DNA from 2 places in the Deefgea piscis genome. Region 2 is predicted to be linked to the other one. Evidence: riboswitches for the same ligand, from Rfam matches in the RefSeq annotation. Region 2 holds a riboswitch; the other holds the start of a gene.
The links. Region 2 has a riboswitch for glycine ahead of gcvT (glycine cleavage system aminomethyltransferase GcvT). Riboswitches for the same ligand answer to the same signal wherever they lie in the genome.
Positions count from the first base shown of each region.

Region 1 (3,408 bases), 1.3 Mb from region 2:
ATCAAATTAAAGTTTTGCTGGTACAACGGCCGCTCTATCACCCCAGTAATATGCTCGGGTAATTTACCGCCAAAATACTGCGCCGGATCCGCATTAATGCCTAAAAATACCACTGGCATTTTCATTCGAGCCAATCTTGGCCCCAATAGAGCCAAGGCGGCATCATCACCCAAGATCACTAAATCGGGCTTTTTTTGCTGAATTTCATAAAAAGCCAAATCAGCTTGTTCCAAATGCGCGCTAGTGGGCAAACGTTTGGTATCCAAAGCAATAAAGTCCAGTTCTGCAACGCCATCCAATTTACTGCGTAAACCATTTAAATACGCTTTATCCCAATCATTTTCAGGATGATAACTCTCCACCACAATCACTAAGGGAAAAGCCATAACGGAGGAAGCAATAAAAAATAGCAGCAGCGCAAAGCAACGTAAACGGGACATTAGTCAGTCCACTCCACCATTAAATCATCGGCAATACATTCCAATTGGCGATGCACTTGGTCTAAATCGACGTCCAACGGCGCAGATAAGATTAATTGCGCATGAAACATCATTTCACCCGACATCGCAGCACTCGATAACCATGTTTCGAGTTTTTCAATATTCACTGCAAACCGCGCCAAAATCGTCGCCACATCTTTAACAATCCCAACCCGATCATGCCCAATTAAACTTAATTCCACGCTTTGCGAAATGATTGCCGTTTCTTCTCGCTCAATATCCAATACACCACGAATATCTAAACCGGCGATTTGCTGCAAAGCCAATAACACCTCTTCACCCGCACCAGTAACGGCAACTTTAACAATTCCAGAAAACTGGCCAGCCAAACGAGAAAATGAAGACTCCAGCCAATTGCCATTTTTAGCTGCAATCGTTGCCGCCAATTGCTCAACCAAACCCGAACGATCTGGACCAATCACTGAAACAATCAATACATTATTCATGATCTACCTTTGCCAAATCACCATAGAGACTTAGCTTAGCCGATTTCTAAAGCCAAACTAACAATTACCCGAATTACGCAGCGAAATTCCTACAACAAGCGTAATTAAGCGCACTACAGCCAGCATACGGATGCAATGTGACAACGCCACAATGATCTAAATGCATTTGATACGCCTATTTTTAAATCCAGTAATTCACTATTCATCACGATGAAATCCGCATTTAACTGCCGGCAATTCTGGCGACGCTGAAATTGACTCGTCCTCGCTTTAGCGTTAGCATCGCCCCTCCTCGCGGGAGAGAAAGGCATCTGCCTTCGCCGAAGACGCAAGCTCCCAGAATCGCTCAGGCCCATGTACCGCAGGAATTTTGATTCAGCCAATTGGAGAGCGGTTGCCCAGCGCAACCCACCGAAGGGGCAAGTGGCACCCGCCACGCAACTCTCAGGTAAAAGGACAAAGGGAGAGGCTATTCCAAAACTTGGAATTTACGCTAGGAGCCCACCTTGTCCGCAATCTATCCGCAGCAAACTACCCCAAGCAGCAAAGAGCGAGTTCGCCCATGCTCACGTTAATCTATTTATTGGCTATTTCGGCCGAAGCCATGACCGGCGCCTTGGCCGCTGGCCGGCGCAATATGGATATCTTTGGCGTATCGGTGATCGCTTTTTTAACTGCCTTAGGCGGCGGCACGGTGCGCGATATTTTGCTGGGCCGCTACCCCATCGCGTGGACGCAGCATCCTGAATACGTCGCTTTAGTGATCGCCAGCGGCATCGCCGCCGTCTTGATTAGCCGCCATATGAAGCGCCTCAATCGGCTATTTATGTTCCTCGACGCCCTTGGCCTTATCGCCTTTACCATCATCGGCTGCGACGTGGCTTTGGAGATGAACTACCACCCACTGATCGTTTTATTATCTGGCATGATCACCGGTATTGCCGGCGGCATCTTGCGCGATATGCTCTGCAACCGAGTACCTATCGTTTTTCTGCGCGAGCTCTACGCCAGCGTCTCGATGCTGGTCGGCTTATTGTATATCGGCCTATTCACACTCAAAATCGACCACGACCTCAACGTCGCCGCCTGCTTCGCCCTTGGCCTACTACTAAGACTCACCGCCCTCAAACGCGGCTGGCGACTCCCAGCATTTAATTATCGACACGATATGCATTGATCTCAGTCGATTAATCTCAATCAATTCATACCTGCGATTACGCTGCGCTAATCGCATCTACAGTTCCCACTAGTTTGTTTTGCTTGCCTCACGAGGCCGACAGTTTCAAAAAGAGCTTAACAAAAACTTCACCTTGCCGTATCTAAACTGAAAGAATGTAAGCTTATGCTCTCCTCAATTCTTACGAGGTGAATGCAATGAAAATTCGTGCTTCTGTTCAAGCGGTACTGGCAATTTGCGCCATGCCGCTGTTTTTAAGCGCTTGTGGTGGCGGCTCATTCACTGATCCGACGCTGACAACACCAGCCGCAACAACAACGCCTGCTTCTGCAACACCGACTCCCATACCGGTGGTTAATACGGCGCCGATTGAAGTTAAAATGCTGGCGATTAATGATTTTCATGGCAATCTAAAACCTGGTGGCACGGTAACGATTCCCGATCCTGCCGATGCAACTAAAACCATCAAGGTCGCCGCAGGGGGTAGCGAATATCTGGCAACATGGCTAAAAACGCTGAAAGCCAAAAACCCGAATAATATTATTGTTTCCGCTGGCGATTTAATTGGCGCTAGCCCGCTGCTATCGGCGCTGTTTCACGACGAACCAACGATTGAAGCCATGAATGAAATGGGGTTGGAGCTCAACGCGGTTGGCAATCATGAGTTTGACGAAGGCAGTACCGAGCTATTGCGGATGCAAAGCGGCGGTTGCCATCCAACAGATGGCTGCAAAGCGGGAACGACATTTGGCGGTGCAAAGTTTAAATTTTTAGCGGCGAATGTCGTTGATAGCAAATCGGGGAAAACACTCTTTCCCGAATATCAAGTCAAAGAATTTAGCGGCGTTAAAGTCGCATTTATTGGCATGACGCTTAAAAACACACCGGGCATTGTGACGCCATCAGGCGTGGCGGGCTTAACGTTTAAAGATGAAGCCGACACCGTCAATGCACTGGTGCCTAAGCTTAAAACACAAGGCATCGAGGCCATTGTGGTGTTGGTGCACGAAGGTGGCACGCAGCTTGGCGGTTTGAACGAATGCAAAGGCGTATCGGGCGCGATTGTCGACATCGTGAAACGCCTTGATCCGGCGGTAGATGCCGTGGTTTCTGGCCACACGCATCAAGCGTATAACTGCCAAATTAATGGCAAATTGGTCACCAGCGCCAATCAATATGGCCGAGTTATTTCTGAGATCGATCTGACATTAGATCCTAAAACGCGCGATGTGATTAAATCATCGGCGAAAAACATCGTCGTGACGAATGATGTCGCTAAAGACGC
Region 1 covers NZ_CP081149.1:679,977-683,384, reverse strand. The annotation lists gene K4H25_RS03290 (ABC transporter substrate-binding protein) at 1-440, opposite strand, end outside; gene K4H25_RS03285 (glycine cleavage system transcriptional repressor) at 440-946, opposite strand; glycine riboswitch at 1,232-1,318, shown strand; glycine riboswitch at 1,320-1,416, shown strand; gene K4H25_RS03280 (trimeric intracellular cation channel family protein) at 1,509-2,123, shown strand; gene K4H25_RS03275 (bifunctional metallophosphatase/5'-nucleotidase) at 2,321-3,408, shown strand, end outside.
Region 1: linked by a shared signal. The riboswitch ahead of K4H25_RS03280 (trimeric intracellular cation channel family protein) and the one ahead of gcvT (glycine cleavage system aminomethyltransferase GcvT) in region 2 are both predicted to bind glycine.

Region 2 (3,408 bases):
CTGGATTTCACTCGATGCAGCCGGTGGGCGCTATATGGCCAAAAAACTGGTGCATGCGGCAGGGCGTGAAGTGCAAAACATGCGCGAATCGAGCGATCATCCATTGCGTGAGCATTTTGATCAAGCGTTAGCGGATCTGGAGCAAAATCTAAAGCACGATGCATCACTACAAGCGGCGCTGCAGTTGAGTCAGCAGCATTTATTGGCGCAGCCGAGTTTGCTGAACGCTATCGACAATATGTGGTCGCGGCTGGTGGCTTGGTTGGCTGATGATTTGGCGGCGCAAGACTCAGTGCTACGCGCCAAATTGGCGCTCAGTTTGCAGCATTTGGGTGTGCGCTTGGCGGATGACGTCGTTCTGGCCGACTGGTTAAATCGCCACGCCCGCGTCGCAGCTGGAGTGCTAGTTAAAAAATATCGGCGACAAATTGGCCAATTTATCGCCGAACAACTCAAAGCTTGGGATGATGAAGTGATGGTTGAGCGGCTGGAAGTCAGCGTGGGCGTTGATCTGCAGTTTGTTCGCCTGAATGGCACGTTGGTGGGCGGGTTGATTGGTTTGTTTTTGTATACGGGCCATCAATTATTGCGTTAAAGTCTTGGGTTTGGCGGATGGGGGAATTTAAAGCAAAGTCCGCGCTGACCCGCCGAGCGCGATATTAAGCCCAATCGCCATCGAATTTAGCCTTTTGCTTTGCTGGACGACAATGCGTAGCGCGGTGTTGGTTTGTAATCTTGACGAAGCACTAAAGCCAAGCGATGCGCATTCGCTTGGCTTTTTGTTTTTTGTGGCAAGGATTAGGGTAAAAATCCTGTTTTGTGGCTTGCCAATTGGCAAGCTTCCCGTGATAATCCGGCCGTACAGCAGGAGAGTGTGATTTTTACCATTTATTGGGTTGAGGTCACCACCGAAGGCGCAAATGCACCCGCAAATCGCTCAGGTATCAGGGACTGCTGGCAAAAGTAAAACTCTGGAGAGCGGTGCTCGGTGTTTACACCCGCAGCATCCACCGAAGGGCTCAACGGCAAAAACTTTTTTAATTGCTACGCCTCGTGCAATCACGGGGTGGTGTTAAATTGGCTTTTTTTCAGCAGATCTATACTGCGGCCGGAAAATCTCAGGTGTCAGGACAGAGGGGTGTTGCCCGTCGTGCTATAAGCCGTCGGACTTAGAGGGCTATACCCTAAGGAACCCCAATGACAACCAAAACTACACCACTGTATGAATCCCACCTTGCTGCGAACGCCAAAATGGTTGATTTCGCCGGCTGGTTGATGCCGATTCATTACGGATCACAACTTAAAGAACACGAAATTGTACGCACTGACGCCGGCATGTTTGATGTGTCGCATATGTGCGTGCTCGATATCGTCGGCAGCGAAGCCAAAGCGTTTTTACGTTTTTTGATTGCCAATGATGTCGAAAAACTCAGCACCGAAGGTAAAGCTTTGTATTCGGGGATGTTAACGCCCGAAGGCACGGTGATCGACGATTTGATCGTTTACCTGACGCATTATGGCTACCGGATGGTGGTCAACGCGGGCACCGCCGACAAAGACATTGCGTGGATGCTTAAGCAAGCGGCCAACTTTGACGTGCAACTGCATGTGCGCCGCGAATTGGCGATGATTGCGATTCAAGGCCCTAACGCCATCGCCAAAGTGTGCAAAGTCATCCACGAAGACTGGGAAGACGCGGTGAAAGCGCTGAATGTGTTTCAAGGCTTTCCTTTTGGCCCAGTTGAAGACGGCTGGTTTATTGCCCGCACCGGTTATACCGGCGAAGATGGTTTAGAGATCATGTTGCCCAGCGACGAAGCGGCGACCTTTTGGCAAGCACTGCTGAGCGTGGGTATTGCGCCTATCGGCTTGGGCGCGCGCGACACTTTGCGCCTTGAGGCCGGCATGAATCTGTATGGTCACGATATGGACGAAACCATTTCGCCATTGGCGGCCGGCATGGGTTGGACCATTGCGTGGCAACCGACTGAGCGTGATTTTATCGGCCGCGCAGCACTCGAGGCTGAACGCGCGGCAGGTGTGGCGTTGAAGCAAGTGGGTTTGGTGCTCGAAGGTCGTGGCGTTTTGCGCGAAGGTCAAATTGTTGAAGTGGCTGGCGTGGGTCAAGGCGTAATAACCAGCGGCACGTTTTCGCCAACGCTCAAGCATTCCGTGGCCATCGCCCGCGTTCCTGCAGCAACTAAAGACACCGACACGGTGCAAGTGGACTTACGCGGCACGCTGACCGACGTTCGCGTGGTGAAAATGCCGTTTGTTCGCAATGGCAAAAAAGTGTTTGCATAAATTAATTCGGGGAGTAGGGAATGGGGAATGGGGAGTAAACCCTGTTCTATCCTTGCTCCCAAATCCCCATCTCAAATCCCTAAGGAAAAATCATGAGCCATATTCCAGCCGAACTTAAATACGTTAACAGCCACGAATGGTTGCGTTTAGAAGCCGACGGCACAGTGACCATCGGTATTACCGATCACGCCCAAGAACTATTGGGCGATATCGTGTTTGTTGAATTGCCACAAGTGGGTGATGAGTTAGCCGCCGACGCCACCGCAGGCGTGGTTGAGTCAGTGAAAGCGGCATCGGATGTATACGCACCGATTGCGGGTGAAGTGGTCGCTGTGAACGATGCTTTGGTGGATGCGCCAGAATTGGCCAATACCGAACCCTACGGTGCAGCTTGGTTTTTCCGCGTTAAACCGGCCGATGCATCGGTGCTTGATGGTTTGATGACGGCAGAACAATACGCCAAAGAAATCGGCGTTTAAAAACAACACCTGACGCAGAGGCGCAGAGGCGCAGAGAAAGTCTAAAAGTCTTGATGGTGTTTCTTTTTTAGGAGCCCGTTTAGGGTCGACAAGCTTAATCGATTTAAGAGGCGGCTTGAAAGCGACCCTAAATTAAGACCTTAGTTTTAAGATTTTCTCTGCGTCTTTGCGCCTCTGCGTTGAAAGGTTTTAAATTTTCAACCATTCTAGGTGCTTCATGTCGCTCTCTACACTGTTTAACCACGAAGAATTTATTGCTCGGCATATTGGCCCCAATGCGGCTGATCAAGCGGCGATGCTGGCGCAAATTGGCGCGAGCTCGATTGAAGATTTAGTCGCGCAAACCATTCCGGACGATATTCGTTTTAAGCAAAAATTGCCTTTGCCGGATGCGGTTTCTGAAGTGGACGCTTTGGCGAAAATTCGCGCTATTGCGGCTAAAAACATCGTTAATCACAGCTTTATTGGTTTGGGCTATTACCCCAATATCACGCCGAATGTGATTTTGCGTAATGTGCTCGAAAACCCTGGCTGGTATACCGCCTACACACCGTATCAAGCCGAAATCGCCCAAGGTCGTTTAGAAGCTTTGCTCAATTACCAGCAAATGATTATCGATATGACG
Region 2 covers NZ_CP081149.1:1,957,618-1,961,025, forward strand. The annotation lists gene K4H25_RS09100 (DUF445 domain-containing protein) at 1-595, shown strand, start outside; glycine riboswitch at 856-964, shown strand; gene gcvT (glycine cleavage system aminomethyltransferase GcvT) at 1,198-2,304, shown strand; gene gcvH (glycine cleavage system protein GcvH) at 2,397-2,783, shown strand; gene gcvP (aminomethyl-transferring glycine dehydrogenase) at 3,001-3,408, shown strand, end outside.